Regions from separate parts of the Desulfovibrio piger genome, predicted to be linked through region 2. Evidence: riboswitches for the same ligand, from Rfam matches in the RefSeq annotation. Region 2 holds a riboswitch; each other region holds the start of a gene.
What was found. Region 2 has a riboswitch for cobalamin ahead of DESPIGER_RS08710 (sirohydrochlorin cobaltochelatase). Riboswitches for the same ligand answer to the same signal wherever they lie in the genome.

Region 1: it holds a riboswitch for cobalamin, as region 2 does, so the genes downstream of both, DESPIGER_RS05170 (anaerobic ribonucleoside triphosphate reductase) here and DESPIGER_RS08710 (sirohydrochlorin cobaltochelatase) in region 2, are expected to answer to the same signal.
Region 3: it holds a riboswitch for cobalamin, as region 2 does, so the genes downstream of both, DESPIGER_RS00425 (FecCD family ABC transporter permease) here and DESPIGER_RS08710 (sirohydrochlorin cobaltochelatase) in region 2, are expected to answer to the same signal.

What each region holds. Positions count from the first base shown of each region.
Region 1 covers NZ_LT630450.1:1,114,839-1,122,227, reverse strand. The annotation lists gene ettA (energy-dependent translational throttle protein EttA) at 1-500, shown strand, start outside; gene DESPIGER_RS05185 (DUF4139 domain-containing protein) at 784-2,370, shown strand; gene larA (nickel-dependent lactate racemase) at 3,051-4,352, shown strand; cobalamin riboswitch at 4,714-4,891, shown strand; gene DESPIGER_RS05170 (anaerobic ribonucleoside triphosphate reductase) at 5,097-7,352, shown strand.
Region 2 covers NZ_LT630450.1:1,913,204-1,920,592, reverse strand. The annotation lists gene DESPIGER_RS08740 (xanthine dehydrogenase family protein molybdopterin-binding subunit) at 1-190, opposite strand, end outside; gene DESPIGER_RS08735 ((2Fe-2S)-binding protein) at 193-675, opposite strand; gene DESPIGER_RS08730 (FAD binding domain-containing protein) at 675-1,544, opposite strand; gene DESPIGER_RS08725 (FadR/GntR family transcriptional regulator) at 1,860-2,546, shown strand; gene DESPIGER_RS08720 (flavodoxin family protein) at 2,601-3,194, shown strand; gene DESPIGER_RS08715 (YqaA family protein) at 3,257-3,703, shown strand; gene DESPIGER_RS08710 (sirohydrochlorin cobaltochelatase) at 4,037-4,924, opposite strand; cobalamin riboswitch at 4,943-5,143, opposite strand; gene DESPIGER_RS08705 (SAM-dependent methyltransferase) at 5,770-6,642, shown strand; gene DESPIGER_RS08700 (30S ribosomal protein S1) at 7,041-7,389, shown strand, end outside.
Region 3 covers NZ_LT630450.1:71,453-78,841, forward strand. The annotation lists gene DESPIGER_RS13105 (Rne/Rng family ribonuclease) at 1-25, opposite strand, end outside; gene DESPIGER_RS00410 (metallophosphoesterase family protein) at 321-1,013, opposite strand; gene DESPIGER_RS00415 (5-formyltetrahydrofolate cyclo-ligase) at 1,085-1,702, shown strand; gene DESPIGER_RS00420 (polyphenol oxidase family protein) at 1,693-2,439, shown strand; cobalamin riboswitch at 2,683-2,863, shown strand; gene DESPIGER_RS00425 (FecCD family ABC transporter permease) at 2,993-4,060, shown strand; gene DESPIGER_RS00430 (ABC transporter ATP-binding protein) at 4,060-4,869, shown strand; gene DESPIGER_RS00435 (ABC transporter substrate-binding protein) at 4,859-5,806, shown strand; gene cobI (precorrin-2 C(20)-methyltransferase) at 6,318-7,052, shown strand.

The sequences.
Region 1 (7,389 bases), 800 kb from region 2:
ATGTGGACCAGGGCCGCGAGTCCCTGGAACCGGGCAAGAGCGTGTACGACATCATCAGCGAGGGCCACGACACCATCAGGCTGGGCAGCCGCGAAGTCAACGCCCGTGCCTACTGCACGCGTTTCAACTTCCACGGTGCCGACCAGCAGAAGAAGGTGGACGTGCTTTCCGGTGGCGAGCGCAACCGCCTGCACCTGGCCCGGATGCTGAAATCCGGCGCCAACGTGCTGCTGCTGGACGAACCCACCAACGATATCGACGTCAATACCATGCGCGCCCTGGAAGACGCCCTGGACAACTTCGCCGGCTGCGTGCTGGTGGTGAGCCACGACCGCTGGTTCCTGGACCGCATCGCCACGCACATCATGGCTTTCGAGGGCGACTCCAGCGTCATCTTTTTCGAGGGCAACTTCAGCGAATACGAGGAAGACCGCAAGAAGCGCCTGGGCAAGGAGGCGGAGACCCCGCACCGGCCCAAGTTCCGCAAGCTGACCCGCTGATGCCCGCCGCGGCTGCCCCGTTGCTCCGTGCCCCTGCCGGCACGTCCGCCTCGGGGCAGCCCGGCCCTTGCCGCCGGGACATGCCGGCAGGCAGGGCCTCCCCGGAGGCGCGGCATGGTGCCGCGTCCCCGTCCCGGCCGGGGCACCCTTCCCGGCCTTTTCCGACGCATTCCTGTCCGGGGCGTCCGTCCCGGGTATCCCGTTTTCCTTCCCCGGTCTGGACCCGGGCCGCCTGCCGGTCCCGGACAGGACGACATCACTGACTTGGAAAGTCAGGAACAGGATGATGAAGCAAAAGACAACCGGACACCGTCGTATCCCTTTCCGCCTGCTGGGGGCCTCGCTCCTGCTGGCGGGCATGAGTCTTGTCCCCGTATCCGGGCCGGTCTGGGCCCGCGAGGGCGCCACCGCGGCCACGTTCGGCCTGGTGGACGAAGCGCCGCACACCTTCCTGCGTCCCGCACATGTTTCCCTCTTCCCCACCCATGCTCTGGTGCAGGGGGAAGAAGAGCTGGAGGTCCGTGTGCGGGACGGCGTGGGGCGTGTGGAACTTTTTGTGCCCGAGGGCGCCCGCAACCTGCAGTTCGATCTGGGGGACGTGCGTCTTGCCAGCTGGCGCAGCCGGGTGGCTCCGGCCGCCGTGGGCGATGGTGACGCCCGCCGCCGCCAGGACCTGCTGGCCCGCAAGCGCGCCGTGGAAGGCGAGCTGGAGGCCGTCTCGGCCCGTCTGGGCCTGTGGACGGCCCACGCCGGGGAACGGAGCCTTGAGGCCCTGGAAAAACTGGATGCCCGCATGGCCGAAGTCATCCCCCGGCTGCGTGAGCGCCAGGGCGCCCTGCAGCGGGAGCTGAAGACCCTCAGCAGCGTGCTGGTCAGCCTGCCGCGCGTGACGGAGAGCGGCCAGCTGGTGATCCTGCTGCTGGACGGCATGCCGGCCGGGAAGGTCCGCGTGCGCTATGCCTACACGCTGGACAACAGCGGCTGGGATCCCGTCTATGACCTGGACGCACGGCCGGAAGAAGGGATCGTGCGCGTGCTCCTGGCGGCCCGGCTGCGCCAGAACTCGGGCATGGACTGGCGCGGTTGCGACCTTTCCATCGTCTGGCAGGACGCCCGGCCGCTGGATGCGCCCGCCCTGCCGGTCTGGCGGGTGGACGAGGGCCCGGTGCCGCGTCCCTATGCCCGGGCCGCCGCGGAATTCAAGTCCGCGCCCGTGATGCTGGCCGACAGCGCGGCCGGCGCTCCCGCCGCGCCCGTGCCGGTACTGGACAAGGGCACCTATGCCCGCTGGGACCTGGGCCGCGTGACCCTGCCGCAGGGACAGGAACACCTCGTTTTGCGGCAGGAGGAATGGAAGGCCCCCCTGCAGTGGGTGGCCCGGCCCGACGGGCAGGGCAGCCCGGTGTGGCTGATGGTGGAACGGGTGCTGGACAGCACCCCCTGGCCTTCGGCACAGGCCGAGTTCTCCGTGGACGGCCTGCCGGTGGGCTCTGGGCGTTTCGTGCCCGAGGGCAACAGGGTGCGCCTTTATTTCGGGGTGGACCCCCGGGTGTCGGTGACCACCACCACGGACGACAAGCGCCGTGGCGAGACCGGGATCATCGGCAAGCGCCAGACCTGGAGCTGGAACTGGACTTATACGGTGCACAATGCGCGTGCCCGGGCCGTGACGGTGCGCGTGGAGCGCCCCGAGCCCCTGCCGGTCAACAAGTCCGTGGACGTGTCGCTGGACGGTACCCGGCCGCAGAAGGGCGGGGACCACAGCCTGTTCTGGAAGGTGGAGGTGCCCGCGGGCGAGAGCCGCAGCATCAGCCACGGCGTGAACGTCAGCGCACCGGCCGAGCTGGACCTGAACCCTGTGGCACCGTGATGCTGTTTTTTTGACGTGATGCCCTTCCCGCCGTCGGGGCGGCAGAAGGGCAGAAGACAAGGGCGGGGCATCCCGCCCTTTTTCCGTTCCCGCCCGGGCTGTCCGCCGGGAGGGAAGCGGGAAGGGAAAGGCATCCGTGCATGCCTGGAGAGCGGGCATGGTATGCCGGGGGAAGGCGGGGACGTTTTTTGTAAAAACTGTCCCCGCCTTCCCCCGGACCCCCATCCACCCCTGAAAAAACGTTTGTCCAGGTCTGTCTGCCGGTCCCCGTCGCTGGCTGGAGAGGGAGCAGGCAGGGCATTTGTCCATATCAAGGATGGCAGGGAAAAAAGGCAGGCTGGTACCCGGCAGCATCGGCCAGGGCGATGCGCCGGAGAAGGGAGTGCCCTGGGCGCAGGGCAGCCCGGTCCATGCGGGGCGGCAGGCCGAAGGAGCGCGTGCGCGTCCTGCCGGGGCGGATACGGCAGGGCGCCCTCCGGGGGCACAGGGATGCGGTGCCGGTGCGCGCGGCACCGGCGGCCATGAGAGCAAGGCAAAATGCCGTATGTGATATTTTATAAAATAAAACCGGGGAGTTCCCCGGATTTTAGGCTTGCGGCCCGCGGGCGAGGGGCCTATAGTCGCGAACCTCTGCGGAGCTGTTCCGCTGTTTTCTGGCCTTAGAGGGAATGAGGTGCGTCATGTCAGAACATACGCTGCACTATGGTGATATTTCCTGGACCATGCCGGTGGCCGACAAGAACCTGGCGGCCGTGCTGGAGTCCAATCCTGTGTCTTTGCCGGTCATGGAACCGGATCAGGCCGTGCGTGAGGCCCTGCGCCATCCCATCGGCTCGCCCTGCCTGAAGGACATCGTCAACCCCGGCGAGAAGATCTGTCTGCTGGTGCCCGATGTGACCCGCTTGTGGCAGTCGCCCGCGGTCTACGTCCATGTGATGGTGGAAGAGCTCAACGCCTGCGGCATCCCCGACAGTGACATCCTCATCGTCACGGCCACGGGCACGCACCGTGCCCATGTGGGCGACGAACAGGCCCGCCTGCTGGGCGAGGACATTTGCCGCCGCATCCGCGTCATCGACCACGACTGCCGCGATACGGCCCATCTGGTGCATGTGGGCGATACCAGCCGCGGCACGCCGGTGTGGTTCAACAGCTACGCCATGGCCTGCGACAAGATCATCATCACCTGCGGCGTGGTCTATCACTTCCTGGCGGGCTTCGGTGGCGGCGGCAAGATGCTGCTGCCCGGCATCGCCGGGTACGAGACCATCCAGCGCCACCACAAGCAGGCCCTGAACCCCGGTTTCGGCAACGGCACCAATGCCGACGTGCGCAGCGCCAACATGGCGGACAGCAACATCTTCCATGCCGACATCTTCGAGGCCGCGGCCATGGCCCGCCCCTGCTTCGGCCTCAATGTGGTGGTCAATGACGACTACCGCATCCTCAAAGCCTTCGCCGGCGACTGGGTCCAGTCCCATGCGGCGGCCTGCCGTCTGGTGGACAGCATGGAGGGCGTGACCATCCACGAGCGCACGCCCCTGGTGGTGGCCAGCGCGGGCGGCTATCCCAAGGACATCAACCTGTACCAGACCATCAAGCTGCTGAGCAACGCCCTGAGCGCCGTGCAGCCGGGCGGGACCCTGATCCTGCTTTCCCGCTGTTCCGAAGGCTTCGGCAACCCCGACACGGAGAGGCAGATCTGTGCCTACAGCGACATGCAGGCCCGCGAGAAGGCCCTGCGCGATACGTTCTCCATCGGCAGCTATGTAGGCTTCCTGTTCGCCGAGGCGGCCGAGAAACACAACCTCATCCTGGTGACGGACATGGATGCCGCCCTGTTCGGCAAGACGAAGCTGCACGTCTGCCACACCCTGGACGAGGCCCTGGACATGGCCCGCCATTTCCTGGGGCAGGAGCTGGACGTGCGCACCACCATCATGCCGCACGGCGCCTCGACCCTGCCCAAGCTGGCGGTCTAGCGGCACCAGGCCGGCGCGGGCATCCCCGGGGTGCCCGCGTCAGGGACAGGAGGGCTTCCGGCCGGATGGCGCGGCCCGGGCGGTACGCCATCCGTGCCCGGGGCCGTGCCGTTTTCCCTGCCCTGTTTTTCCGGGGGAGGCCTGTTCCCCCCCGCCGGAAGGGGACGCCCGGCCGGCCGGGAAGCTGTGAAAAACAGCGCAGGCAGCGCGGCCTGCAAAGCCGGAAATCCCGCCAGCCCAGAGCTGGCGCGGGCTTTGGCAAATTGCCTGTCTTGGCGCAGAGTTGCGATTTTTTACAAGTATTTCAAGTTGTTAAAAAATACTTACAAAAAACCTGTGTTGACACTTGAGGCACCTTTTGCCATCTTGAGCGGGCAGAAGCGCTGCTACGAGCTTCATCGGGAATCCCGTGAGATCCGGGAGCGGACCCGCCGCCGTAAGTCGCAGAACCTGCTCCCCCCGTGGGCCACTGGCAGCCGCCGGGAAGGCCGGGAGCAGGGTGACGAGCCGGAAGACCTGCTTCTGCCGCTTGTCCATGGGGACAGCCTCACGGCAACGGGTTTTTGCCGCTGGGAAGGGACGTCATGACAGTCTGTCGCCGTATCGGCCGCCGGACGTCCGCATCTTTTTTCCACCTTTTTCGTGATTTTTCAGGGCCCGGGACCTCCCGCACAGGGAGGGTCTTTTGTGTTGACCCTAAAACGGGCCGCAACAACAACCATCTTGGATCTGGAGCAGGAAAACATGCTTGCGAGCATCATCAAGCGGGACGGGACCGAGGTCGCCTTCGATTCCGTCAAAATTCTCAATGCCATCACCAAGGCCAACAAGGCGTCCGGCGAGGACATGTCCCCCACGGATCTCCTGTTCGTCACCGAAAAGGTCTGCCGCAAGCTCGAAGCCCAGAACCTCCGCCATGTGGAAGAGATCCAGGACGTGGTGGAAGAGACCCTGATCCAGTACGATTACGCCAAGACCGCCAAGGCCTACATCCTGTACCGGGCCGAGCACACCAAGCGCCGCAACGCGGAATCGTACCTGATGGAGATCTACAAGACCCTGACCTACGCGCCCGCCATCGAGGAAGACATCAAGCGCGAGAACGCCAACATCGACGGCGATACGGCCATGGGCACCATGCTCAAGTACGGTTCCGAAGGGGCCAAATATTTCACCGACAACTACGTCCTGCCCAAGGACGCCTCGGCCGCGCACATCAACGGTGACATCCACATCCATGACAAGGATTTCTACATGCTCACCGAGACCTGTTGCCAGATCGACCTGATCCCGCTGTTCCGCAACGGCTTCTCCACCGGTCACGGCCATCTGCGCGAGCCCAATTCCATCGAGAGCTATTCCGCCCTGGCCTGTATCGCCATCCAGGCCAACCAGAACGAGATGCACGGCGGCCAGAGCGTGCCGCATTTTGATTACGCCATGGCCGGCGGCGTGGCCAAGACCTTCCGCAAGGAATACCGCCATGCCTTCACCGCCTTCGTGCGCATCAGGACGGGCATGGATGCCGCCCGGGCCGAGGAGTTCAGCCAGCAGATCCTGCTGCCCGTGATGCCCGCCATCCGCATGGCCGATGTGGACGAACTGGGCAAGCGCCTGGAAGGCCTGGTGGCCGGGAACGAGCGCGAGCTGGTGCGTGCCGCCCATGCCTACGCCGCCGAGGAAGCCCTGCGCATCACCGACCGCCGCACCTATCAGGCCATGGAAGCCTTTGTGCACAACCTGAACACCATGAATTCCCGCGCCGGCGCGCAGGTGCCCTTCAGCTCCGTCAACTACGGCACCGATACCTCCGCCGAGGGCCGCATGGTGGTGCGCAACCTGCTGCTGGCCACCCAGGCCGGTCTGGGCAGCGGCGAGACATCCATCTTCCCGGTGCAGATCTTCAAGGTCAAGGAAGGCGTCAACTACAACGAAGGCGACCCCAACTACGACCTGTTCAAGATGGCCATCAAGACCTCGGCCATGCGCCTGTTCCCCAATTTCAGCTTCCTGGATGCGCCGTTCAACCTGCAGTACTACAAGCCCGGCGACTACAACAGCGAAGTGGCCTACATGGGCTGCCGCACCCGCGTGCTGGGCAACGTGTACGACCCCGACCGCCAGGTGACCTGCGGCCGCGGCAACCTGAGCTTCACGTCCATCAACCTGCCCCGTCTGGGCATCGAGGCCAGGGGCGACCAGGACCGCTTCTTCCAGCTGCTGGATGACCAGATCGACCTGGTGTTCCGCCAGCTGCTGCACCGCTTCGACATCCAGTGCTCCAAGAAGGTGCGCAACTATCCCTTCCTGATGGGCAACGGCATCTGGCTGGATTCCGAAAAGCTGGACTGGGACGACAGCGTGGCCGAAGTGCTCAGGCACGGCACCCTGACCGTGGGCTTCATCGGCCTGGCCGAGACCCTGGTGGCCCTGACCGGCAAGCATCATGGCGAGAGCGAAGAGTCCCAGAAGCTGGGCCTGCGCATCGTGGAGCATATGCGCAAGCGCTGCGATGACGAAGCCGCCAAGACGCATCTCAACTTCACCCTGATCGCCACGCCTGCCGAGGGCCTGAGCGGCCGCTTCGTGGCCCTGGACCGCAAGAAGTACGGCGTCATCAAGGGCGTCACGGACCGGGAGTACTACACCAACTCCTTCCATGTGCCCGTGTATTTCCCCATCAAGGCCTTCCGCAAGATCGAGCTGGAAGCGCCCTACCACAGCTTCACCAATGCCGGTCACATCACCTATGTGGAGCTGGACGGCGATACCTGCAAGAACCTGGAAGCCTTCGAGACCATCATCCGTTTCATGCACGACAAGGGCGTGGGCTACGGATCCATCAACCATCCGCTGGACCGCGACCCCGTGTGCGGCTATGTGGGCGTCATCAACGGCCAGTGCCCCCGCTGCGGGCGCAAGGAGGGCGAGGCCGTGAGTCAGGAAACGCTCAAGATGCTGCGCCGCAAGTATCCGCACATGCCCCGCTGCTGCCGTTAGTTTCCGTCACTTTTTACCCCAAGAGGAGGAGCCTGGA
Region 2 (7,389 bases):
CACGCACGCCGGGAAAACGGCGCGCCTTTTCCGTGCGGACCTCCTTGAGCAGGGCATGCGCATGGCTGGAACGCGCCACGGCGCCATACAGCATGTCGGAAAACTGGATGTCAGGAGCGTAGACCGCCTTGCCCGTGACCCGCTCGGGGCCGTCGATGCGGACGACACTTTGGCCAACGTACTTACCCATATCTAGCCTCCATTGCGCATGGTCTGCGCGGCATCCATGACGGCGGCGATGGTGCGCGGATAGGTGCCGCAACGGCAGATGACGCCCGACAGCCCTTCCCGGACGGATTCCTCCGTAAGCGGGACACCGCTGTCGATGAGCGCCTTCGCGCTCAGGATCATGCCGGAAGAGCAGTAACCGCACTGCACGGCCCCTTCTTTCAGGAAGGCCTTCTGCAGGGGGTGCAGCTCGCCGTTCTCTCCGGCCAGGCCCTCGACCGTGGTGACGGTGACGCCGTCAAGATCGCCGGCGAGCACCAGGCAGGAATTGACGAGCTTGCCGTCCATGATGACGAGGCAGGCCCCGCAATCCCCATGCCCGCAGCCTTCCTTGACGCCGGTCAGGAACAGCCGGTCACGCAGGATCTCCAGCAGGCTTTCCCGGGCGGGGACCGTCAGGCTGTGGGTTTCACCGTTCACCGTCATTGTCACATGTACGTCTTGCATCAGCAGCTCCTTCTCTCCTGCGCGGCGAGGGAACGCAGGGTCTTTGTCAACAAGCCCCGGACAAGTTCTTTCCTGTAGGCGGCACTGGCCCGCAGGTCCGTGATGGGGCGGGCATCCCGCGCCGCGGCCTCAGCTGCGGCACGGATGGTCTCTTCATCAAGGCGCGCGCCCCGCAGCACATTTTCGGCCCCGGCGGAACGCAGACAGGTGGGCCCCACGGAGGTCATGGCCACCCTGGGCTCCGTGACGGCGTCCCCGTCCCAGCAGAAGGAGACGCCGACCCCGGCCAGGGCGCAGTCCGCGCCCCGGATGCGCCCGGCCTTCCAGTAGGCGCCCACCCTGCCTGCATGCGGCGGCAGCTCGACGGCGGTGATGAACTCGCCGGGGCGGCTGTCCAGCCGGCCCGGGCCCTGGAGCAGTTGTCCCAGGGGGACGCGCCGGCTTTCCCGGGCGCTTTCAAGGATGACGACGGCATCGAGGCTCAGCAGGGCCGGGATGACGTCGGAAGCGGGCGAGGCCCGGCCCACATTGCCGCCCAGTGTGGCCAGATTGCGGACGGCGGGCGTGCCCAGACTGTTGCAGGCGATGCGCAGGACCGCATGCTCGGGGGCGGTGAGGACGCGCCCCATATGCCCCACGGTCACGAGCGCCCCCAGGCGGAGGCCGCCGTCCTCCAGCTTCTGGATACTGTCCAGGCCGGGGATCTTTTTGAGGTTGACCAGCATGACGTCGTCCATGGGCTTGCGCCGCAACATGACCGTGATGTCCGTACCACCGGCAAGCGCCAGGGCTCCCGGGGCGGAAAGCATCGCCGAAGCTTCCGGAACAGAGGACGGCTCTTCGTAGAAAAATGGTCTAATATGTTTCATCAAAAGCCCCCTTTTTAGTGAAAAATTTTTATAACTATCTTAAATATATCGTATAATGAATATCACCATTTGGTACGATTTCAGGTTAAAAAAATTTTTCACAAATAACAACCAAAAGCTTGGAATAAATCCTCCCCTGAAAAAATTTTTTTAAAAAATATAAATATAGTAATATGTTACATTAGAAATTTTTTTCACGATTTTGTCCCGCTTCTTGCGGTTTAAGTGAAATTGGTCTAATCAATTTGAAAAAGGAGGCGCTGAGGGAATCTTTATGCTATCTTGGTGCACCTTCACACTCAGCAAGGATAGCACATGATGACGGAGCAAAACGGGCGCCGCCCTTTGTATGCGGTCGTTTCAGAAAAAATCATCGCCATGATCAAGTCAGGCGAACTCCCGGATGGGGCCCGCCTCCCTGCCGAACGCGTTCTCGCGGAACAGATGGGGGTCTCAAGGACAAGCGTCAGGGAAGCCATCCGCCTGCTGTCCCTGAGCGGCATGCTCACAAGCCAGCAGGGGTCCGGGACGTTCGTCAACGCTTCTGTTCCCGGTCTTGCGGGAGACGAACTGCGGTTCATGTCGGACGTGTATTATGAACAGGACCATCTGAACGAATTCAGGAAATACATAGAGTGCAATGTCATCGAAATCGCGGCACACAGGGCCACGAAAGAGGATATCAACGCACTTAAATCCATAGTTTACGATCAATACAAATCAAGGTGTGAACACAAGAATGAAACATTCTACATCAAGGAATTCCACCTTGCTCTTGCCAAGGCCACACATAACCCCATATTCATTTCACTGATGAGGATCATCAATTCCCTGTTCGACCAGAGAAGGAACGATTCCGTTACCCATAATTTGAAAAGAAGATCTGAATCCATCTATTGGCATAACAAAATCATAGAAGCATTGGAGAGTCGCGATATCCAAAAATGCCGTGCCGTCATGGAACAGCATATGCGTTCAAATGCGAATATGATACATGACTAATAGGTTCCTGACGCGGCAAGTACCTGTAACAACCTGTCATGAAGGAGAGGTCCCATGCATGTAGCGGTGTTCAACGGCAGCCCCAGGCGTAACGGCAACACGGCCCGACTGTGCAAACTCTTTTGTGAAACGCTTGCTGCGGAAGACATTTCTTCGGAGATCATCCAGGTGGGCGGTGTCAGGGTCCACGGATGCCTGGAATGCAACCATTGCCGGCGTAGCGGCGAAGAGGTCTGCGTCCAGAAGGATGATCCCTTCAATGAATGGTTCGAAAAGATGCGGGCGGCCGACGGCATCGTGCTGGCGACACCCGTATTCGTGGGCAATGTCACATCGGAGATGAAGGCCCTGATCGACAGGGCATGTTACATCTCCCGCATGCGTGTGCGCGTGCAGGGGCAGGACAACATCTTCAAGCACAAAGTGGCTGCGCCCCTGATAGCCGTCCGTCGTGCCGGGGCCATGCAGGCCTATTTCAACATCATGTCCTGGTTCGCCATCAGTGACATGATCGTGCCCACATCAAGCTATTTCAATTTTGCCTTCGGCCTTGACCCCGGTGATGTGGACAGCGATGCCGAGGGCATCCGAACGGTGAAGGACCTGGCCGCCAATATGGCCTGGCTCCTCAAGAAACTTGCCGCTTAGATCCCGCCCCACAAGGAGCCGCCGCAGCGCCTGATGCCTTGCGGCGGCTTTCCGTGCCGCCCATGACTGCCCTGAGCCTTTTTTCCCTGTACGGAGGCCTGTTCCTCACCGCGCTGGTGGCGGCCACCCTGCTGCCCGCGCAGTCGGAACTGCTGCTGGCCACCCTGCTGGTGCAGAGCGGAGAACCCGCCTGGGCCCTCATCGCCGTGGCCACCCTGGGCAACAGCGCGGGCTCGGCCGTCAACTGGTGGCTGGGCCGTTCGCTCACGCGCTTCCAGGGCCGCCGCTGGTTCCCCTTCTCGCCGGAATCCCTGCGCAAGGCCGAAGGCTGGTACCACCGCTACGGCCGCTGGAGCCTGCTGTGCAGCTGGATGCCCGTCATCGGCGACCCCCTGACCCTGGTGGCCGGTACCCTGCGCGAGCCCCTGCCCTCCTTCCTTCTGCTGGTGGTGCTGGCCAAACTGGGCCGCTATCTGGTGGTGGCCGGCGTGGCGCTGGCGCTCTGGTGACGCTGCCATAAAAAAGGACGCCCGAAGGCGTCCTTTTTTCGTGCGATGATCCCTTTCCACAGGGCGACAGGTCGTGCAGGAACGGTGCGGACCGCACGCTTTTTTCCCTTGTGTCTCCTCCTGCCCGGGGGCAAGGGGCGGCTGGCCCGTGCCGCAGCGGCAAGGGCGGCGGCTCCCATGACCTGCCGACCGGGAAAGAGGTCCGGCCCTGGCCGACTGCCGGGGACCGCGGGAAAGGGGGCGCCCTGTCCGCCTTGCAGGGCATGTGACGCCCGGCCGGAGGAGGGAGCCCCTTCTTCCCTTGGCAGCATTTCTCCTACTTCTTCGGCAGGTCTACTTCTTCAGCAGGTCGTCCCGGCTGTCGCGGGCATGGCGCACGAAGACGGCGCGCACGCCGGGCAGCTCGCCCAGGCCGGTGAGCACGGGGCGGGGGGTGAGGCCCAGGGCGCGGATCCGCGAGGCCCAGGAATCGGGCTCGTCACCGGCCAGGTCGTTGCGGGCATGGTCCCCGGCCACCACCATGAAGGGCTGGAGCCAGATGACGGACGCGCGGCTGGTCTTGATGGCGGCAAGCACCTGGTCGAAGCCGCGCGAGCCTTCCACCGTGGCCAGCACGGCCAGGTTGTCGGCATAGGAGAGGGTGGCGCGCATGCCTTCGATGACCATGTCGCCCCGGCCGTGGCTCTGGCCGTGGCCCATGAGGGCCAGCAGCTCGCCGGGCTTGCGCCTGCCTTCGGTGGCGCCGAGGACGGCGCGGCAGACATCTTCGGCATCCTGCCGGGATTCCAGCAGCGGGCGGCCCAGATAGACGGCCTTGAAACTGTCGGGATGGCGGGCCAGCCAGCTGACGAGCAGGCGCTCCATCTCGCTGAATTCCTCACCGGCCACCACATGCAGGGACTGGACGCGCACCACGTCCACCTTTTGCCGGGCCAGTTCTTCCAGACCGGCGGCCACGTCACCGATGTGCACGCCCTTCTTTTCCAGCTTGGCCCGGATGATGCTGGAGGTATAGGCCCAGATCACGGGACTGTGGGGAAAGGCGGCCTTGAACTCCTTGTCGATGGCGGTGAGGGCGGGCTGGGCCTCGGGCACGCTGGTGCCGAAAGCCACCAGCAGCAGGCCTTCCTTCTGGGCCGCCAGGGCAGGCAGGGCCAGACAGAGGGTGAGCAGCAGGGCCGGCAGCGCGGAGCGCAGGAATGTTGTGGGGATGTGGCGCATGGAACCTCCTCAATGACGCGTTGAAAGGTTAGGGATGGCGGGTATTCGGACTTGAGGGAATGGGGAGGCATGCCTCCGGGCCTTTACTTCGCCTTCACCGGGACGGCTGGCTGTCGTGGCGTGTCGCCAAAGAAGCTCCGTACCCTCTCACCGCAGCGCGACTGTTTCCGATTCGCACGGAATTCCCCGCATGGATGCGCCATCAGAAACGGTTTGGGGCACAAAAGTCAAGCCGGGACGGGCAACGATGTCCCGTGGGGATGCGCAAGATGAGTCCCCGCCGTGGCAGGCGGGCCGCCACAGCGCGGGCCGGCGGGGCGCGCTGTCCCTGTGTTTTTTCGCCGGACGCGCCGTTGCCGGGCGCCGGGGAGGGCCGGCGGATGCTTGGCCTTGGCCGGGCTTTGGGCTATGCTGGCCGCATGAGTACGCACAGTCGATCATTTCCCGCGCCGCGCCGCGGCGCCGTCCATGAGGAGCAGGCCCCGCAGGAAGCCGACAGGGAAGAGGAAAAACGTTCAGCGCCCCGCCGTCGCGGCGGGGACAAGGCCAGCCCGGAGCAGGGCGCGGACAGGCAAGGCCCGTCCCGCCGTTCCGGGCGTCGTGTTTCCGGGGAGCCGGCAGCGCAGGCTCCCGCCCGGGCCCGGACAGGCCGGAGCAGGAAGACGGAACAGCCGGAAGCCGCCGGGGAGGCCCACGTCCTGCCCCGCTGGCGGCAGGAGCGCCGGGAACAGCGGCGCGAGGCACGGCAGCAGGAGCAGGTGCATCTGGCCCGTCGCTGGCCCGACCTGCCCCGTTCGGCCCTGCCCAGGGAAGATTTCAGCGTGCAGGTGGCGGCGCGCGACTACATGCAGCCCCTGCTGGAAGAGCTGGGGGACCGCGTCATCACCGTGCGCGGCCGTCTGGTGCTGGCCCGGGGCACGGAACCCGCGGCCTGGGCCCAGAACGTCTGGACGGAGCCGCGCTGGATCCCCATCACCTCCATCGGCAACGGGGCGCGCCAGCTCTCGGCCCTGCAGCGCAACTGGCGGGCGCACATCCCCACCATCGGCGGGCATGTGCGGCGCCTGCGCCTCATGCAGGAGCAGCTGCCCTATGTGGCGGCACGGCCCCTGCATTTCGGCACGCCCGCCCCGTCCGCGCCGCTGGGGGCCTTCACCCTGTGGGAGAAAGACCTGATGCTGGCCTCGCCGCGCACCACCTCGCCCTTTGCCGACGGGGAGGTGCAGTTCGTGGAGAACCGCGAGGACCCGCCGGGCCGCGCCTACCTCAAGCTGTGGGAAGTCTTCACCCTGACCGGGCGCACGCCCGCGCCGGGGGAACTGTGCATCGACCTGGGCGCCGCGCCGGGCGGCTGGACCTGGGTGCTGGGGCGGCTGGGCTGCCGCGTGTTCAGCGTGGACAAGGCCGGGCTGGCGCCCCAGGTGGCGGCCATGCCCGGCGTCAACCACTGCCTGGGCAGCGGCTTCGGCCTTGAGCCGCGCCATGTGGGCCAGGTGGACTGGCTGTTCTCGGACATGATCTGCTACCCTGACCGCCTGCTGGAGACCGTGCGGGAATGGCTGGCCGCCGATGCCTGCCGCAACGTGGTCTGCACGCTCAAGTTCCAGGCCCGGACCGACCACGAGACGGCGCGGGCCTTTGCGGCCATCCCGGGCGGCCGTCTGCTGCATCTTTCCTGCAACAAGCATGAGCTGACCTTCGTGAAGCTGGCCGGCTAGGCCGGAAACGCTCCCGTCATCAGGATGCGGGCATGCCGTCGCCGGGCGGTGTGCCCGCGTTGCGTTTTTCCGGCTGCCGCATGGCGTGCGGGCAGCGATGGGCATACCGCGATGACAGGCAGGGGACGGAAGCCCTGCCGTCTGCGGCCGCCCGGGACGACGGGGCCCTGCATGGCGGTGCGCACTCCCTTTTTCTTTTCAGGAACAATTATCAGGAGTGGGGGACTCTTTTCCCTGTCCTTTCACGGCCTTCGGCCGCTGCCCCGCTGCGGGAAAAAGGCCGCTTTGCCCGCCCTGACCCGCATCCGGGCCATTTTCGCCTTGTGCTTTGCCTCTCCTTTTGCTACTTTCTTTCACCCCCGCACAGGGGACAAATTATGTTTGGAGGCATGTCAAGCATGGCAGACAAGGAAACCGGGCACGAAAACGAAATGAGTTTCGAAAGCGCCCTTGAAAACTATCTCAATCCCGACTTCGGCGACCTCGAAGAAGGCTCTATCACCAAGGGCGAGATCGTTCGCGTGGATGACGACAATGTTCTGGTGGACGTGAACTTCAAGTCCGAGGGCCAGATCCCGGCCAGCGAGTTCCGTGACGCCGCCGGCAACATGACCGTCAGCGTGGGCGACCGTGTGGATGTCTATGTCGTTCGCAAGAACGAGATGGAAGGCACCATCACGCTGTCCTTTGAGAAGGCCAAGCGCATGCAGGTCTTTGACCAGCTCGAAGACGTGCAGGAAAACAACC
Region 3 (7,389 bases), 970 kb from region 2:
CGGCCGGTGTGTTTTCCTGGGTCATAAATATCCTTTTGGACCGCCAGAGGCGGCGAAATTTGTCAGCCGTCATCCCGGCTGAAGGAACGGCCGGGCATCCGGCAAAAGCCGGAGGGCGCGTCCGTGAGCGGACACGGGCCCGGGGATGCCCGGAAGGGGCAGGACACGGGGGATGGCAGGAGAAAACGCCCGTCACGGGACGGCGTTTTCCTGGCGGCCGGAACAGCCGCCGGAGGGGCAACGTCAGAAAGCGCGGTACCGGGCCGCGCCATGACGGGCGGGATCAGACTGTCTGTCCCCCGCGGAAGCGCCTGGCTTCGCTAATCACAATTTTCAAGGACGCGCAGCTCCACGGATAGCTTGCCGCCGCAGGAACGCAGCAGCACATAGCCGCCCTGGGCCAGAGCGCCCGGATTCACCACGATGGTGCGGCCCACCCTGTCCACGGCGCGCGCTTCGTGGATATGTCCGCACAGGCAGACATCGGGCTGGGCTTCTTCAAGGAATTCGCGCACGGCAGTAGAGCCCACATGGATATTGCCCGGGATGACGTCGCAGGCGCTGTCCTTGGGCGGATTGTGCGAAACCAGCACGGTGTGGGGGTACTTGCGGGCCTTCTGCCAGCTGCTTTCCAGCCAGCCGGCGAAGGTGGATTCAGGAAACTCGCTGGGCGTGCCGAAAGGCGTGAACGTGGAGGCTCCGATGCCGAAGATGGCCGTATCGGGCGTGAGTTCGTGCACCTGCGTGTGCAGGTTGCAGCCCAGGCCGCTCAGCCATTCGTCCACTTCGGGCCGGTCCATGTTGCCTATCTGGGCCCAGATGCGGGGATTGTGCGCCCGCAGAACGTCCATGACCAGCTCGGCCTGCTTGACGCCGCCCGTGATGGTCAGGTCGCCGGTGACGATGATGCCGTCCGCCTGCGCCAGCTCGGGGATACGGGCAAACAGCCCGGGCTCGTCGTGAATGTCCCCAACGGCAATCCAGAGATGATCCTGTTCGTTGACGCTTGGCATGGCGGTGTTTCCTTTGTTATAAAGTCACTCCGCGAACTATGGCACATTTTAGCAAGGATGGAAAGACCTCCATGTCCCTTCCCCCCGATGAGCTGAAGAAGGAACTGCGCACCCGCATGCGCGGGCTGCGGCGCGGGCAGGATCCCGCCCTGGCACGGCAGCGGGCCCGCGCGGCCCAGCAGGCCCTGCTGGACTGGGACGTCTGGCAGCAGGCCGCCCGTGTGGCCCTGTATGTGGCCCTGCCGGAAGAAGTGCACACCGGCTACCTGCTGGCCGATGCCTGGCAGCGACGCGTGCGCGTCTACCTGCCCCGGGTGCGCCTGGAGCGCGGGCGCATGGATTTCGTACCCTGTGCCCGGGTAGGCGACATGGCCGCCGGCCCCTACAAGATGCTGGAACCCCATGCCGGTCTGCTGGGCATGGCGCCCCCGGTGCTGGCCCACCCCGATTTCTGCCCCGACGTGCTCATCCTGCCCGGTGTGGCCTTTGACCGCGCGGGCAACCGCCTGGGCTTCGGCGGCGGCTATTATGACCGCTTCCTGTCGGCCTTCGGCGCCCGGGGCAGCGGCCGGCGGCCCCGGCTGGTGGGCCTGTGCTATGCTTTCCAGGTGGTGGATGCGCTGCCCTCCCAGGAATGGGACCAGCCCGTGGACTGCCTGTGTACCGAAGAAGGACTCGTATGCCTGTAAGTTTCATCCCCTTTGTGTTCCCCGGCGTGGACAACGTGCGCTGCGCCTTCCAGACCCGCTGGCAGGCGGCCGGAGACGGCCCGTACGCCGGTGGCAACATCTCCCTCGCCACGGCCGATGACCGGCAGAGCGTCATCGGCAACCGCCGCGAACTGCGGGCGGCCCTGGGCCTCCGGCGCATGGCCGAACTCAACCAGGTGCACGGCGATGCCATGATCTTCGAGCCCGAGGCCGTGGAGCCCGACGCCGTTCCCCGCTGCGATGCCGACGGCATGGCCACCGCGCAGGCCGGGCTGGGGCTGGCCATCAAGACCGCCGACTGCCAGCCCATCCTGCTGGCCCACAGGAGCGGCCGTTTCGTGGCCGGCATCCATGCGGGCTGGCGCGGCAACCGCTGTGACTTTCCCGGTTCCGGGGTGCGCCGCTTCTGCGAGCATTACGGCGTGGAACCGCGCGAACTCCTGGCCGTGCGCGGCCCGAGCCTGGGCCCGGCCCGGGCGGAGTTCATCAATTTCGAGAGCGAGTGGGGCGACGCGTTCCGCCCCTGGTTCGATGCCGGGAGCCGCACCATGGACCTGTGGGGCCTGACCCGCTGGCAGCTGGAGCAGGCCGGGCTGCTGCCCCGCAACATCTACGGCATCGACCTGTGCACGGCCAGCTGCAACCGCCAGTTCTTCTCGTACCGCTGCGTGAAGGCCTCCGGCCGTCAGGCCAGCGTCATCTGGCGCCTGGACTAGGGCAGGCCGGAAGGCATGTTCGTGATGAGGGGGGAAGGGGAAAATCCTGGCTCGCGCACACGGGTTCCCCCTCCCCCTCAAGCTCCCCCATCCCCTTTCCCATGCGTTTTTCCCGGAAGGATGGGGCGTGTCGGGGCTACGGGGAAGCAGCCTCTGCCGCCGGTCTTCGCAAGAGGGGGCATCTGGGCGCTGGGGAGGGGCTCCTCCTTTTCCGTCACACGTTGACAAGCCGCGGCTCCCTGCCTAGAGTAACGCGTTCATGGTCGCCGGAACCTGCCGGCGTCAAAAGGGAATCCCGTGAAAATCGGGAGCGGACCCGCCGCCGTAAGGCCCGCAGACCAGCTTCCTTCATGTGCCACTGGCAACGGGAAGGCCGGAAGCCGGGGGCCGAGCCGGAATACCTGCCGTGGACCGTGGCCGCTGGCCGCGACCGGTATCGGCACGGGTCTTGCCGAGGGAGCAAGGGAATACGGGCCTCTTCCATTGATGGAAGAGGCTTTTTTTGTTTCCGGGCCGGAGTGCCCGGCCACGAAAGGCCATCACAGGACGGATCATGCCGGAGAACAGCCCCATTGCCAAGGATGCGCGGAGCGCGCGCCGCCGGTGCTGCTGCGTGCTGCTGGCCGTCCTCTGGTGCGCCTCCTTGCCGCTGGCCTGTCTGCCCGGGCCCGTGCCCGTGGCTGTGGCCGATGTCTGGCAGGCGCTGGGGGCCGTGGCGGGCCTGTGCCCCCCGGCGGACGGCAGCGTGCAGCTGGTGGTGGGGCAGATCCGTCTGGCCCGTGTGCTGCTGGGCCTGCTGTGCGGTGGTGCGCTGGCCGTGGCCGGAGTGGCCCTGCAGGGCGTGCTGCGCAATCCGCTGGCGGACCCCTTCACCCTGGGCATCTCCGCCGGAGCGGCCTGCGGCGCCAGCATGGCCATCGCGCTGGGCGGTACCCTGGGCATCTGGGCAGGAGGCCTTGCCGTGGGGCTTTCCGCGGCGGCCACGGTCTCCCTGTCGGCCCTGCTGGGCTCCCTGCTGGCCCTGGGCGGTGCGCTCTGGCTGGGCAGCGGGCAGGGAAGTTTCCGGCGCGAGACCGTCATCCTGGCCGGCATCGCCGTGGCGGCCTTTCTGGGCGCCGTGGTGGCCCTGGTCAAGGCCCTCAACGAAGAATCCGTCACCAGCATCGTTTTCTGGATCATGGGCAGCCTGCAGGGCCGGGGCTGGGACAGCGTCCCCCTTTTGCTGGCCACCTTGCTGCCGGGGCTGCTGGTGGTGCTGCCGGGCTGGCGCAAGCTGGACATGCTGGCCCTGGGCGACGAACAGGCCGCGCATCTGGGCCTTGCCGTGGGCCGCACACGTTTCTGGCTGCTGGCCGGCGCCAGCTGCATGACGGCCGGTTGCGTGGCCGTGGCCGGGGTCATCGGCTTCGTGGGCCTGGTGGTGCCGCATGTCCTGCGCATGCTGCTGGGCGGAGCGCACGGCCCTTTGCTCTACGGCGCCTTCCTGGGCGGCGGCATCTTGCTGGTCTGGGCGGACGTGCTGGCCCGCTGTGTGCTTTCCGGCGGACAGGAATTGCCCGTGGGCGTGGTGACGGCCCTGCTGGGCGGCCCCTTTTTCGCTTTTCTGGTGCGGAGGCGCTGATGCTGCGGGCAAAAGGCATCCGGGCGGCCTACGGCACGGACGAGATAGTGCATGGTGTGGACATCGACCTCCACCCCGGTGAGGCCGTGGCCCTGCTGGGCCCCAACGGCAGCGGCAAGACCACGCTGCTGCGGGTGCTGGCGGGCAGCCTGACGCCGACAGCGGGGTCGGTACAGGTGCAGGGGGCGGACATCCGCCGTCTTTCCCCCCGGGAACGGGCCCGCCGGGTGGCCGTGCTTTCCCAGCGCAATGCCGCGCCACAGGGCATGACCGCCCTGCAGATGGTCCTGCTGGGCCGCTATCCCTGGCTGGGCTGGTGGGGCAGCTACAGCGCCGAAGACCGGCGCATCGCCCACGAGGCCCTGGAGGAGACCGGCGCGCTGCCGCTGGCCGGACGGCAGGTGAGCGAGCTTTCCGGCGGGGAACTGCAGCGCGTGGCCCTGGCCCGGACACTGGCCCAGCAAAGCCCCGTGCTGCTGCTGGACGAGCTGGCCGCCGGTCTGGATCTGGCCCGGATGTTGGAACTTTTCGACCTGCTGGAGCGCCGCCGCCGGGCCGGTGCCGCGCTGCTGCTGGTGATGCATGACTGCAATCTGGCCGCCCAGTACGCCACACGTCTGCTGGGCCTGCGCCGGGGCCGGGTACTGTTCGACGGCCCGGTGCGCCGCTGCTTCACGGCGGAGAACCTGCGCGCCCTCTATGCCGTGGACCTGCACATCGTCCCGCACCCCCGCAACGGTCTGCCCCAGGCCCTGCCCCTGCGGCCCCGTGGCCCTGAATACCGGGAGGACTCTCCGCATGATGCCTGATTTTTGCCGCCTGCAGCAGCGCCTTATCGCTTGGGGCTTTCGTTCGGGCCTGTGGCGGGGGCTGTGTCTGGGCCTTTGCCTGCTCTGCTGCTCCGTGCCGCCCGTCCACGCGCTGGAACTGGTGGACAGCCGGGGCGTGACCCTGCGGCTGGAACGGCCCGCACAGCGGATCATCGCCCTGTACGGCGCGTTCAACGAGATATTGCTGGCCCTGGACGCCCGCGGGACCCTTGTGGCCCGCACGGCGGCCGATGCGGCCATCCCCGGCCTGCAGGACCTGCCCGCCGTGGGCACGCACATGCGTCCCAACGCGGAGCTGGTGGCGGCCCGGCGTCCCGATGTGGTGCTGCAACTGGCCGGGCGGCAGGAAGTGCTGACCCAGACCGGGGCCCTGGAGGCTGTGGGCATCCCGGTGCTGGTCTACGAGATGCAGTCCTTTGAACAGCTTTTTGCCGTGACCCGCGCTCTGGGGCGGCTCACCGGACGCGAGGCGCGCGCCGAAGCCCTGGTGGCGGACTGGCAGCGGCGTCTGGCGGCCCTGGAGCAGCGCTATGCGGGCCAGCCGCCTGTGCGCGTATTCTATGAGGTGCGCTATCCCAACCTGCTGGCTGCCGGACGCGCCAGCATCGTGGACGAGATCATCCGCCATGCCGGTGGCCGCAACGTGCTGGATGCGCCGCAAAAGCTGGTGCGCTGCAACGAAGAGATGCTGGTGGCCCTGGACCCGGAAGCCTATATCCTGCAACAGGGGCCCATGAACCCCGCGCCGCAGGCTCCGGCGGCACGTCCGCATTACCGGGGCCTCAGTGCCGTACGTTCCGGGCGTGTGCTGCTGGTGGACGAGCATCTGTTCGCCCGCCCCGGCCCCCGCTCCGTGGAGGCCGCCGAGCGGCTGGCCCGCTGGCTGCATGGCGAGGAGCAGGGCAGCGGGAAATAAGCCGGGTATTTTGTTGAGGGGGGAAGGGCCCTTTGGCCAGAGCTCAAAGGGGCCCTTCCCCCCTCAAACTCCCCCCATCCCCCAAAAGCTCTTTATTCTGGTCAGTGGGAAGACAGCAGGGGCGCAATGGGCGTTGCCGTGCCGGCGGTCTCCGCGAAGGGAGGCTGGAGCCGATCAAGGCTGCGGTTTCAGGAACGGCAAACGCCGGTCTCCGCGAGGAGCTGAAGGACGGTAGGGGCCAGGTCTCCGGGAGAAGGGAGGAAGGGCAGGGCATCATCAGGCTCCGGGGAGAGGCGTTCAGGATGCCGCAAGCCTGCTGGAGCCAAGCAGCCAGATCCCGGGGAGAGAGCGGCCGGATTTTTGAGTGGCCGTGCTTCGGACAGGCATGTTACCTGCCGGACGTGGGCCGCTCCTGAAGGGATAAGCGATGGAGGGCTGTCGTACTCTCATGTAACGGCGGCTAGCCTCGTTTTCCCTGCGGAGAGAAGAAGGAAACAGTCTGTAACCGGGCATGAGCCCGCAACGATTCGAGATGACCATGACAGGAACCCTGTACGCTGTGGGCGTGGGCCCCGGCGCTCCCGATCTGCTGACCCTGCGTGCCGTGGAGGCCTTGCGCCGGGTGGACGTGATCCTGGCGGCGGCCTCGCCGCGCAACGACTATTCGCGGGCGCTGGAGACGGCCCGTCCCCATCTGCGGCCGGACGTGCGCCTGCAACGGCTGGAATTCCCCATGACGCACGACAGGGCCACCTTGCGCGCGGCCTGGGAAAAAGCGGCGGGCATCACACGCGACGTGCTGCGGGGCGGCGAGAACGCGGCCTTCCTGACCATCGGCGACCCGCTGGTCTACAGCACGTTCGGCTATCTGCTGAAAACGCTCCGGCAGCTGGATGATTCCCTGCCGGTGGAGATCATACCGGGCATCACCTCGTTCCAGGCGGCGGCCGCGCGTACCCGCACCATTTTGTGCGAAAGCCACGAGACCCTGTGCATCATCCCCGGTATCCGGGACGAAGAGAGCCTGACCCGGACGCTGGAACAGGCCGATTCCGCCGTCATCCTCAAGGCCTACCGCAACTTCCCGGCCATCGTGTCGTCCTTGCGCCGCAGCGGTCGCCTTGAAGGCGGCCTCATGGCCAGCCATGTGGAGCAGCCCGAAGAGCGTCTGGCCCCCGTGACCGCGGTGGCTGCCGAAGAGGGCACCCCGCCGTACATGTCCCTGGTCTTGAGCCGTAAAAAATAATCCCGTCCGGCTCCCGCAAGCAGCGCGCCGCGCAGTTCTTCCTGGCGTGTATCCAGAAAACGCAGCCTCGAATCCATCCGGTGGTTGAAAAGGGGAGGGCGGACCTTCCCCCTACATGAAAAAGGACGCCATATGGCGTCCTTTTTTGTCCCGCAAAGACCGCACGGTCTCCAGTCGGAGACTTCTCCCGGTACGGGAACGAAGTCCCTTCCCGCCGGGCAGCGACGGGGACCGGCCACCCGGACCGGAACAATGTTTTTTGGAAGGGAGGGGGCGCGGGGGAGGGAGAACCTTTTGTCCACAAAAGGTTTCCCTCCTCCGCATCCCGCTTGCCTCT